Regions from separate parts of the Anoxybacillus sp. CHMUD genome, predicted to be linked through region 2. Evidence: predicted binding sites of a transcription regulator. Region 2 holds the regulator's gene; each other region holds the start of a gene.
What was found. The regulator Rex, encoded in region 2, represses fermentation and respiration genes when NADH is low (regulators of the CRP and FNR family bind a similar motif). The targets are predictions, from matches to a motif close to TTGTGAAATATTTCACAA.
Positions count from the first base shown of each region.

Region 1: a site for Rex is predicted at 1,524-1,541, ahead of ETB99_RS00140 (nitrate reductase subunit alpha). Genes of this name have one in related genera too.
Region 3: a site for Rex is predicted at 1,235-1,252, ahead of ETB99_RS00240 (NarK family nitrate/nitrite MFS transporter). Genes of this name have one in related genera too.
Region 4: a site for Rex is predicted at 1,859-1,876, ahead of ETB99_RS00755 (L-lactate dehydrogenase). Genes of this name have one in related genera too.

Region 1 is NZ_SDLG01000001.1:22,803-25,994, reverse strand. It holds gene ETB99_RS00155 (ThiF family adenylyltransferase) at 1-124, shown strand, start outside; gene ETB99_RS00150 (Crp/Fnr family transcriptional regulator) at 140-829, shown strand; gene ETB99_RS00145 (hemerythrin domain-containing protein) at 938-1,465, shown strand; gene ETB99_RS00140 (nitrate reductase subunit alpha) at 1,606-3,192, shown strand, end outside.
Region 2 is NZ_SDLG01000030.1:7,025-10,216, forward strand. It holds gene groES (co-chaperone GroES) at 17-301, opposite strand; gene ETB99_RS13935 (CPBP family intramembrane glutamic endopeptidase) at 527-1,264, shown strand; gene ETB99_RS13940 (YdiK family protein) at 1,261-1,434, shown strand; gene ETB99_RS13945 (redox-sensing transcriptional repressor Rex) at 1,444-2,079, opposite strand; gene ETB99_RS13950 (ABC-F family ATP-binding cassette domain-containing protein) at 2,307-3,192, shown strand, end outside.
Region 3 is NZ_SDLG01000001.1:42,278-45,469, reverse strand. It holds gene ETB99_RS00245 (nitrate/nitrite transporter) at 26-1,198, shown strand; gene ETB99_RS00240 (NarK family nitrate/nitrite MFS transporter) at 1,333-2,664, shown strand; gene modA (molybdate ABC transporter substrate-binding protein) at 2,732-3,192, shown strand, end outside.
Region 4 is NZ_SDLG01000001.1:134,538-137,729, forward strand. It holds gene ETB99_RS00745 (rhomboid family protein) at 1-544, opposite strand, end outside; gene ETB99_RS00750 (hypothetical protein) at 580-771, opposite strand; gene ETB99_RS00755 (L-lactate dehydrogenase) at 842-1,792, opposite strand; gene ETB99_RS00760 (5-formyltetrahydrofolate cyclo-ligase) at 1,953-2,522, opposite strand; gene rpmG (50S ribosomal protein L33) at 2,577-2,726, opposite strand; gene ETB99_RS00770 (sugar phosphate nucleotidyltransferase) at 2,807-3,192, opposite strand, start outside.

The DNA.
Region 1 (3,192 bases), on a different contig from region 2:
ATATTTGTTGATGACCCAACTTGAAGGACATCGTGTCGTTTTATTTGCTGACGGTCGCATGCTTGTGCACGGTACAAAAGATGTTACATTTGCTCGTTCGTTATATCAGAAATATTTTTCATGAAAAGGAGGCATACGTATGTCTCAGTTCATTAGCAAAAAAAATTTTGAACAACTAAAAAAGTTAGCGTATAAAACGCTGAAAGTGAAAAAAGGAATGTTTTTATTTCAGGAAGGGCAAATGGGCGAAAACTTTTTTGTCGTCTTATCTGGCAAATTTCAAATTAGTAAATTTTCTGGTGATGGAAAAGAGTTATGTTTGCGGTTATGTGGGCCGAATGCTGTCATCGGTGAGTTGATGATTTTTTCAGATAATGGGAGATATTTATTTAACGGTCGTGCGCTCGAGGATAGTGAAGTACTTGTAATTAAAAATGAAGATATTGAAAAAGAGTTGCTTGTCAACTCAGAGTTTGCTGTTGAGTTTTTGAAAATGATGACCGATCATTTCCGCAAACAACATACGAAATTTCGTGATCTCGTTTTATACGGCAAAAAAGGAGCGTTATATTCTACACTCATTCGTATGGCTAATAGTTATGGTATTCAGACGAAAGATGGCATTTTATTAGATGTTCCTGTTACACATCAAGATTTAGCGAATTTTAGTTCTACATCGCGTGAAAGTGTAAATCGTGAATTAAATACATTAAAAAGTAAAGGTATCATTTCTTTCAAGGGAAGAAAAATTATCATTCATAGCTTAGACTATTTAAAAAAGCAAATTAATTGTGAAGGTTGTCCATCGTCATATTGCAACATTGAATAGTCAATAAACGTTCATTTTTTAGACAAAAGGTGTGACGTGCATCACACGAAAAATCGTTTTCCTTCTATACAATAAATGTGTAAGCACATGAAGAAAAGAGGGATGACGATGGATTTTTCACCTTGCAGTCTCATTGGGCATGAACCCGTTTCATTATGTCCGCCATTGCAACGATTAAAAGACGAACACGGTCCATTAAATGAAGAAAAATATGCTCTTTTTGTTGCAGCGAAAGGCATTTACGATGGTAAAGAGGAAGATGTTGTTCAAGCACTTATTCGTTTACGTGAAAAAGTACAGCAATTTTTGCAAGAGCTCGATCCTCATTCTCGTCGCGAAGAAGATGTTCTTTTCCCTATGATGGTTCGATACATCGGCAGAGAATCTGGACCGATTGCGGTGATGGAATATGAACATCATGAAGCGAAAGAAAACATCTCGACGTTCTTAAAGAAAACGGAAACGATTGACATCCATGAGGCGAGAGAACTCGCTTCCTATGTGATGAACGCTTATATGATTTTAACCGATCATTTTACGAAAGAAGAATGCGTTCTTTTCCCGATGGCAGAAAAGCTATTATCATCTGAAGAAAAAGAAGAACTTGCGAAAAAAATAAACGAAATAGAAGGCTGACTAATGATTTAGTCGGCCTTTTTTATATATTTCGACATATTTGTGACAATTAAAAAACATGTGAGGTACCTCACATTTATTTATCACGTCCCGTTTTATAGTGAAGATAGAAGGATTTCATACAAAGAGGAGTGAGCGATGTGAAAAAGAAGTCACCGTTGTTCAAACGATTGAACTACGTGAAACCGATTGAACGTCATGCAGATGCGCATAGTGAAGTCACATATCAAGATCGCGATTGGGAGCAAATATATCGTAGAAGATGGCAACATGACAAGGTCGTACGCTCAACACATGGCGTAAACTGTACAGGTTCATGTAGTTGGGATATTTATGTGAAAGACGGTATCGTCACATGGGAAGGTCAAAAACTCGACTATCCAACAACAGGACCGGATATGCCCGATTTTGAACCGCGGGGCTGTCCGCGTGGGGCAAGTTTTTCTTGGTATATTTATAGCCCGCTTCGTGTCAAATACCCATACGTTCGTGGCGTGTTGTTAAATATGTGGCGTGAAGCATTGCAGCAACATAAAAATCCGATTGATGCTTGGAAAAGCATCGTTGAAAACCCGGAGAAAGCAAAGCGTTATAAGCAGGCGCGTGGAAAAGGTGGATTTGTTCGTGCGGAGTGGGATGAAGTATTAAAACTTGTTGCCACCTCTTTACTTTATACAGTCATGAAATATGGTCCAGATCGAAACGTTGGTTTTTCTCCAATTCCCGCAATGTCGATGGTTAGCCATGCAGCAGGTGCACGCTTTATGTCATTGATGGGTGGACCGATGTTAAGCTTTTATGATTGGTACGCTGACTTGCCACCAGCTTCACCACAAATTTGGGGAGATCAAACGGACGTTCCAGAAAGTAGCGACTGGTATAACGCTGGTTACATTATGACATGGGGATCAAACGTTCCAATGACGCGTACTCCAGACGCTCACTTTTTAGCAGAAGTTCGATACAAAGGAACAAAAGTCGTCTCGATTAGTCCAGACTTTGCTGAATCGACGAAGTTCGCGGATGAATGGTTGAGCGTTAAACAAGGGACAGACGGCGCTTTAGCGATGGCGATGGGGCACGTTATTTTAAAAGAGTTTTATGTAGATAGACAAGTACAATACTTTACAAACTACGCGAAAACATACACCGATTTTCCATTTTTAGTTACGTTGAAAAAGAAAGAAGATGGGCAATTTGTTGCTGATCGTTTCCTACACGCGTCTGATATTGGTCGAAATACGACAAATGGGGAATGGAAACCAGCGCTTTGGAATGAACGAACAAATGATTTTGCGATTCCGAATGGAACAATTGGTTCACGCTGGGAAAACAAAGGAAAATGGAACTTAAACATGGTAGACGAAGAAACAGAGGAAGCGATCGAGCCGCGACTGACGATGTTAGGCATAGAAGACGAGGTTGTAACTATACAAATTCCGTATTTTTCTCATGATGGAAACAAAATTTTAAAACGTGCTGTGCCTGTAAAACGCGTACAAACGGAGCATGAAGAATTATACGTTACGACCGTATATGATTTAGTGCTTGCTAACTATGGGGTTGATCGTGGGATCGGTGGTGAAGTAGCGAAAACATACGATGACCTTATTCCGTTTACGCCAGCATGGCAAGAAAACATCACAGGTGTAAAGCGGGATCTTGTCATTCAAATTGCGCGTGAGTTTGCGCAAAATGCGATCGATACAAAAGGTCGTTCCATGATT
Region 2 (3,192 bases):
GTTATCAGGCGAACGATTAACCAATCACAGCTAAAATGTCACTTTCACGCAAAATTAAGTATTCTTTTCCATCATATTTTACTTCTGTACCCGCATATTTTGAGAAGATGATGCGGTCACCAACGCTTACCTCTGGAGCTACGCGCTCACCATTATCAAGAACGCGACCTGAACCAACTGCCACAACTTTTCCTTCTTGTGGTTTTTCTTTTGCTGTGTCTGGTAAGACAATTCCGCTCGCTGTTTTTTCTTCAGTTTGAATTAATTCAATGACAATACGATCGCCTAGTGGCTTCAACACGGCAAACGACCTCCTTAATTAGATTTTCGTTCCGTTATTAGCACTCATTCTTATTGAGTGCTAACACACTTATTATATTAATGAACTTTTTTCAATTTTGCAAGTAGGAAGTTAAAAATTTTTCAATACATATTTCCCTCTTTCATTATGTCTTTCCTTTCGAAATTCATACAAAAAATATGGTAAAATGAAAAAGTATTTATTTTGTAAAAAGGGGTTGACCATGTGAAAAAACAATATTGGTATGTCATCATTACATATATCGCCATGCAGCTATCGAGCTTAGTCGGCGTCCCTTTACTTGCACATAGCGGCTTTGTCAACGCATCAAATAAAGAAATAGCTTTTTCGATCGCTTCTGGTTATTGGGCTGTTATTAGTTTCTCGATTGCTCTTTTTCTCGTTCTTTATTTTATGAAAGAAGATATGAAATACTCATATGATCGCCATCAAGCATCGATTGGCATGTCATTCTTTTGGGCAATTGGGGGGTTTTTGCTCGCTCTTTTCGCCCAAGGCGTTGCAGCAAACATCGAAGTACACCTCTTTGGGGTCGAAATGGGGTCCGAGAACACGAGACGGATCGTCGAAATGGTCAAACTTACACCAGCTCTTATGCTCGTCACTTCAATCGTTGGTCCAGTTTTAGAAGAAATCATTTTTCGAAAAATTATTTTCGGAACGCTGTATCAAAAATATAACTTTTTCTTATCAGCCATCATCAGCTCGCTTTTATTTGCTGTTGTTCATTTAGAGTTCGAACATTTGCTTCTTTATGCAACGATGGGATTTGTATTTGCTTTCCTATATGTCAAAACAAAGCGTATTATCGTACCTATTGCAGCACATGTACTGATGAACACCTTTGTCGTTGCAATTCAAACATTATTTGCTGAAGAAATCGAAAGCATTATGCGTGAGGCAGAACGAATGCAATTCGTAATTTGGAGGCTGTTTTCATGAAGTCTGAACCGTTGTTTTATTTTCTCACTGGCATTTTATTTACTTATTTTGCTGTCCATACCGCCGATGATGGTATTTGGGACATCACAACGATGCTATTTATTTTAATTGCTACATTTGATTTCGGCGCAGGAATTCGTTCTTTACGAAAAAAAACCTCCCGCTCGTAAACGGGAGGTTTACTCATTTCCGTAATGTTTTAAAAAGTAAACGAGTGACTGCAATTCGACCGCTAAATCAATATGGTGAACACGAATATGTTCTGGCACATGCAAGCGAGCAGGCGTAAAGTTTAAAATCCCTTTAATGCCTTTTTGAACAAGTCGGTCAGTAATCGGCTGGGCAACTTGAGCAGGAACGGTTAAAATCGCTACCGTAATCCCTCCAAGCTTTTCTTCCAATTCATCTAAATGATAAACCGGAACCCCTCCGACTTTTGTTCCCACTTTATCCGGATCAACATCGAACGCCATTACGATTTTCGTATTGTTATTTTTGCTAAAATTGTAGTTCAAAAATGCTGTCCCTAAATTACCGACGCCAAATAACGCTACTTCTGTCGTTTCATCTTGGTCTAACGTTTTTCGGAAAAACGACAGCAAATAATTCACATTATATCCGTATCCTTTTTTTCCAAGCGCACCAAAGTATGAAAAATCACGGCGAATCGTTGCTGAATCGACTTTTACAGCTTCGCTTAACTCCGCTGAAGATACACGTTGCTTGCCTGATGCATGCAAGTTTTTCAAAAAACGATAGTACAACGGTAGTCGCTTTGCGGTCGCCTGCGGAATTTTTGGTTGTTCATTATTCACGAGTCAATCCCCCACATTTCCTTTCACAAATAGTTAGCGCTTTCATTTTTCTCTCCTATACGTCTAAAAAATTCTCCCCACTTCTAAACTATACACTATTTTTTTCATTCTGTCTTTCCTTTGTACCCTTTATTATTATTTTTGTCAAATTTGTTATTCGTACACTAGTGTTGCCGAATATCAAGAAAGTACGTTACACTATCAAAAGAAGATTGAGGTGAGAAAGAATGATCATTTTACAAGTAAATCAACTATCCAAATCATATGGAGCGGAACAAGTTTTATCAGACATTAAGCTTGAAATACAAGAAAAAGACCGTATTGCGTTAGTTGGAAGAAATGGCGCGGGAAAATCGACATTATTAAAAATCATTGCCGGACAGTTGTCATACGACACAGGCGAAATCATTAAACCGAAACACGTAACGATCGGTTATTTAGATCAATATACAGGGTTGCAAGCTCATCGTTCCATTTGGGAAGAAATGCTCGATGTGTTTGCCCCGCTACAACAAATGGAAAAACAATTACGTGAACTAGAACAACAAATGAGTTTACATGATGCTGACTATGAGCGCCTACTTGAGCAATATGATCGTTTACAAACAGAATTCAAAGAAAAAGGCGGCTATCAATATGAAGCAGATATTCGTTCGGTTCTTCATGGTCTCCGCTTCTCACAGTACGATTATACGACAAAAGTATCTACATTAAGCGGTGGACAGCGGACGAGGCTAGCGCTTGGTAAACTGCTCCTTACAAGGCCCGATTTGCTCATTTTAGACGAACCGACAAACCATTTAGATATGGAAACGTTGCAATGGCTTGAACAATATTTAAAAAATTACGATGGGGCCATTCTTATCGTCTCCCACGATCGCTATTTTCTTGACCAAATCGTGACACAAGTGTATGAACTATCACGCACAAAAATAAAAAAATATGTCGGAAACTATACAAGCTACTTACAACAACGTGCTGAACAATTTGAACAACAACTAAAATTGTATGAAAAACAACAAGAGGAAATTACAAAATTAAAAGATTTTATTCAACGCAACATCGCTCGTGCATCAACAACGAAGCGAGCACAAAGCCGTAGAAAACAATTAG
Region 3 (3,192 bases), on a different contig from region 2:
CGATAAAGCGAGGGGGGGAATAAAGATGGAACGATTAAAACAATTTCTTCGAGTTGGTCATTTACCGACACTTCTTTCGTCTTTTTTGTACTTTGATATTAGTTTTATGATCTGGGTGATTCTTGGGGCAACAGGAACGTTTATTGTGGAAGATTTAAGATTGACCCCTGCACAAAAAGGAATGATGGTAGGAATCCCTGTATTAGGAGGAGCGTTGCTTCGTATTCCAATGGGACTATTAGCAGACCGATTCGGTGGTAAGAAAATGGGAATGATCGGAATGGTTTTGACATCCGTGCCTCTTTTATGGGGTTGGTTGTTTGCTGATACATTGACACAAATTTATGCGCTTGGATTGTTATTAGGAGTAGCAGGAGCTAGTTTTGCCGTCGCTCTTCCTTTAGCAAGCCGTTGGTATCCGAAAGAACATCAAGGTTTGGCGATGGGAATTGCAGGTGCGGGAAATAGCGGAACGGTTTTAGCAATGTTGTTTGGTCCTCGTATCGCAGAAGAGTATGGTTGGAATAGTGTATTTGGATTAGCGCTCGTTCCTCTCTTTGTTGCTTTTATTGTATTTATCATCTTCGCAAAAGAATGCCCGACTGCGGTAAAACCAGCAAAAATATCGGAATATATGCGCGTGATGAAAATGAAGGAAACGTGGTTGTTTAGCTTTTTTTATAGCTTATCTTTTGGTGGATTTGTCGGAATGACGAGCTATTTAACACTATTCTTTTTCGATCAATACGGAGTAGATAAAGTGACGGCAGGAGATTTTGTGACGCTTGTCGTATTTGCGGGAAGCTTTGTTCGGCCAATTGGTGGCTATTTAGCTGATAAATATGGTGGAATGAAATTGCTCGTTTGGCTGTTTACAGGCGCTACTGTTACATTGGTGATTGTCGGTATGCTTCCGTCTGTTTATGTTGCATTAGCTCTTTTGTTTACCACACTTATTTTTTTCGGTACAGCGAATGGGGCACTATTTCAAGTCATTCCAAATGTATTCCCGAAAGAAGTCGGATTATTGACAGGTTTTGTCGGTGCAGCAGGTGGATTAGGAGGGTTCTTTTTACCTAATATTTTAGGTTTATTTAAACAATGGACGAATTCATATTCGTATGGCTTTTGGTGGGTAGCAGCAACTATGTTTGTTGCAATGCTTATTATGAGACGATTGCGAAAAACGATCGCTTAAATATTATTTTTTAACATTGTATGAACGTTTCTGAATATGTGATGCACATCACATTCTTATTTATGTGGTTTCTTTATGATGAAAGTACAACAATCATTTTTATAAATCATACTTCAAAAAGGAGAGATAACGTTATGAGTCAACCATTGAAAACGGCTTCAGAAAACGGTGAACGGACAAGTCGAATTGGTTCTTATTGGAACCCAGAAGACCCAGTATTTTGGGAAAAAGAAGGAAAAAAACATGCTCGTCGAAATCTGTGGATCTCTGTTCCAACGTTAATGTTGGCATTTATCGTTTGGCAAATTTGGTCTATTACTGCAGCACGTTTGAATGACATTGGATTCCAGTTGACGCAAAGTCAATTATTTACGTTAGCCGCTGTTCCGGGGTTAGTAGGTGCAACATTTCGTTTTGTTTACACGTTTGCTGTTGGGAAATTTGGCGGAAGAAACTGGACTGTTTTTTCGACAGGAATACTACTTGTTCCCGCAATCGGTGTAGGATTAGCCGTACAAAATCCCAATACACCGTATTGGCTCATGTTGCTGTTAGCGGCATTCTGTGGACTTGGTGGTGCAAATTTTTCCTCAGCATTAGCGAATATTAGCTTTTTCTTCCCGAAAAAAGAAAAAGGGACAGCACTTGGTATCAACGGCGGTCTTGGAAACATGGGAGTGTCTGTCGTTCAATTTGTGACACCCCTAATCGTAACTATTGGTGTATTTGGAGCGATCGGTGGTGAACCACAAGTACTCGCAGACGGCTCAAAAGTTTGGTTACAAAACGCTGCATTTATTTGGGTCATTCCGATTGTGTTTTTTACGATTTTAGCATATTTCGGTATGGATAACTTACCAAACGCAAAGCAATCTGTATCGGAGCAGTTTGTCATCGTCAAACGAAAACATACGTGGGTAATGACATGGCTATATACAGCGACATTCGGTTCGTTTATCGGGTATGCAGCGGCCTTTCCACTTTTATTAAAATCACAATTCCCAGAACACGTATCACTTGCCTTTTTAGGAGCATTTTTAGCGGCGGCATTCCGTCCGGTTGGGGGATGGTTATCTGATAAATTGGGTGGAGCACGTGTAACAAACTATGTCTTAATTATCATGGGTCTTGGTGCTGCAGCAGTCATGTATTTTACAACGGAAAAACACTTTATCGGATTTATCGTATCTTTCTTGATCTTATTTATTGCTGCAGGGATGGGATCTGGATCGACATTCCAAATGATTCCAATCATCTTCCCGCCAAAAGAAGCGGCACCTGTTCTCGGTTTTACAGCCGCATTTGCAGCGTATGGTTCATTCTTTATTCCGAATTTATTCGGTTGGGCAGCTCAAAATACTGGCACACCAATTACAGCATTTTACTTCTTTATCGCATTTTATGTTGTATCAATTGCATTAAACTGGTATTATTATGCTAGAAAAAATGCGGAAGTGAAATGTTAGAAGAATAAAAGGGGATATCTGTAATAGATATTCCCTTTTGATATATGGAGGGACTAAAGTGAGAAAAATGTGTTTTTTTATTATGATTTTGTTATTAGTGGCATGTAATCCTCACGCCGCCCAACCAAATGCGACACCATCCATTAAAGTTGCGGCAGCTGCAGATTTAACCCATGCATTTAAAGAAGTTGGGGAGCAGTTTAAAAAAGAAATGGGAATAGACGTTACATTTATTTTCGGTTCGAGTGGTCAGCTAGCAGAACAAATTAAGCAAGGGGCTCCATTTGACATGTTTGCTTCAGCGAATGTAGCGTATGTCGATGAACTTATTCGTGACCGTGTTGCTCTTGAACAAACAAAAAACATATACGCCTTTGGGCGCATTGGGCTTGCCGTAAAAGAAGGAGTAGCTGTAACGTCATTACAAGATTTACTGAAACAAGAGGTAAAAAAAGTGGCAATCGCTAATCCAGATCATGCACCATATGGATTAGCAGCAAAACAAGCGTTAATAAAATCTGATATTTG
Region 4 (3,192 bases), on a different contig from region 2:
TGCGCCGTTCATTTTCATACATGCGCTCTGCAAATGATAACACGTGTTGTTTAAACGTTTGTAATTCTTGTTGCAACATTGGAGAATCATCAGGTACGTACACTTTTAATGATTGATGGAACTGCGTGCTTAGCTTATGCAAGACGTCATACATATTGTAAAGATGCATCACATATGTTTGCATATGCACTCGCCCAGTCGTGAATGGTCGCTGAACATACAGTTCCCAATCGTCAAGAGGGGGATACATCATGACATAAACGTTGATGACTTGCAGTTGGCGGCGAAATTGTCGCTTGCGCCATTCATCAACAGCGACTAGCGCGCGATTCATATCATTTTTTAATGACACACCCCAATCCATATCAGTGCGAACAAGGCGTACAAGCGGCGCTTTTCGTTCCCTCGTAGATTGCAACCAAACCTCCCGCTCATCAGGTGACAAATAAACGATTTCATAGTTCATCTGTAACAATTGAAACATCATTTGCCAATATACAAAATCAAAGCGAATGCCCAACCTTCCCTCTCCCTTCGCTATCATACCCTTCTTTTATCACACTCTCTTACAAAGCGCAACTATTTGTACTTTTGTAAAAATAATGTAGGAACAATGCGCTGGCGAATAAACGGAACGGACATTCCCCATTGTACCACTCGTTTTTGAACCGCTTCTCGTTTCAATATTTCGTTCAATAACCGATAACGAAACTGATAAAGAACGAGCCCTGCCATAACGGCAACGATCAACGTTTTTCCATTCAATATCATCACCCTCCTCATATTTACCGTTCCCTTTTCGTGTTGAAATTATAAAAAGGTTGCCTCATCATGAGACAACCTATTGCAATCCAACGCGTTTCATTACATCTTTTAATACAGTTGCAGAATGAGTAAATTTTTCTTTTTCCTCCTCGTTCAATTGTAGTTCAACAACTTCACGAATACCGTTGCGATTTACGATCGCTGGTACGCCAATGTACATATCATTTTGACCATATTGGCCTTCTAAGTAAGCTGAAACAGTAAGAACGCTGTTTTCATTTTGTAAAATCGCTTTTGTTAAACGAACAAGTCCCATGGCAATACCGTAATATGTTGCACCTTTTCGCTCAATAATTTGATACGCTGCATCGCGTACATTCACAAAAATGTTATCTAAATCTTCTTGTTTATATTGTGGCTTTTCTTTCATCATATCGGCAATTGGGCGGCAACCGATGAATGCATGGCTCCAAACAGGCAACTCCGTATCACCATGTTCCCCAATAATATAAGCATGTACGTTGCGCGTATCCACATCGAAATATTCACCTAACAAATAGCGGAAGCGAGCTGTGTCTAAAATCGTTCCTGAACCGATCACGCGCTCTTTTGGCAATCCTGAAAACTTCCATGTAGCGTATGTTAAAATGTCAACCGGATTTGTGGCGACGAGAAAAATACCGTTAAATCCGCTTGCCATCACTTGATCGATAATATTTTTGAAAATTTTCGTGTTTTTCTCAACCAAATCTAATCGTGTTTCTCCTGGTTTTTGATTGGCTCCCGCAGTTAACACAACGAGATCAGCATCTTTGCAATCTTCGTAATTGCCAAACCAAATTTTCGTTGGGGATGGCGCAAACGGCATGCCGTGATTTAAGTCCATCGCATCCCCTTCCGATTTTTCTTTATTAATATCAATCAAAACGAGCTCTTCTGTCACTCCTTGGTTTAAAAGCGCAAACGCATAACTTGAACCGACAAAACCTGTTCCAACTAAAACAACACGATTCACTTTATTTGACATATTTCTTCCACCTTTCGTTTATATCATTTTACAATCTGTGCGTTGTTTATCTGTTTCACACTTACATTGTACACTGTTTCACAAAGTTTATAAGGCATGAATTATTAACATTTTGTTAATTTTTTCTCCTGTACAATATGAAAGCGCTTATGCTGTTTTATTATTCGTTTTCACAAACAACAATTCCTTCGTTTGTAATAATCATTTGGACAGGGATGTCATGCTGTTCAACCGGCAACGTAGAGACGATTTGACAATCATATGCAAGGGAAATTGTATCGTTTGGAAAATCAACTAAATATCGATCATAATATCCCCCACCATAGCCAAGGCGATATCCTTTACGAACAAAAGCAAGACCTGGAACAAATAGGAGCTCGATTTCATGTTTTTGCACTTCTCTCGTTTCTTCCACAATCGGTTCATATAAATCGAAAAAAGAGCGTTCCGTTTCTTGAAACGAACGAATTTCGCGAAACGTCATTTGTTTTGTTGTTACATCGCATTTTGGAATGGCAACTTTTTTCCCTTCTTGCCATGCTCGTTCAATGATACATTTTGTATCGATTTCGATTTGTTGTGAGATCGTAATACCGATCACTTGTGCCGTTTGCCAAAGATGTTGGTGAAATAATATATCGTGAATGATGTTCTCCTTTTTCTTGCGTTCTTCTTTTGTCATATGTAAGAGACGTTGTTTTATTTGTTGCCGCAATTGTTTCTTATTCATTAACCTTCCCCCTCTTTCATAAAAAAATAAGCAGCAGGAAAAAAATCCTACTGCTTACTTCGTTTCACGATGAACTGTTGCTTTTTTGTCTCGTGGGCAATATTTTTTCAATTCGAGGCGCTCTGGGTTATTGCGCTTATTTTTTGTTGAAATATAGTTGCGTTCGCCGCATTCTGTGCATGCTAACGTAATATTTACACGCATCGTTCTTTCCCTCCAAACAAAAGTATTATAATCACACCTTTCCATCATATCATTTTTCTTAAACAATTTCCATATGAATTTTATACGTTTTGATATTGCCGAATTTTCTTTATATAGTATTTCGTATATTCTTTTGCTTTTTGAGCATTTGCTGCTTGTGAATAAATCGTTAACGTTGGTTCATCTACTTTCGGTAAAATGAGTGTCCATGCTCCATCTTCATGATATACTTTCATGCCATCTGTAAAATCTACATGCTTGTCATACGATTCTTCTAACAATTTACGCATAACAGCCGCCCGTTCATCCCATGGGCAATGAACATCACGGCATGATAAATGAATAGTTGGAATAGACGACACAATGGTACGAAGCGAACAACGTTCAATCGCTAACAAGTGCAATAGTTGTACACATGCATACAATCCATCGAAATAAAAATGAAACGGCTCATGATGATGTGCAA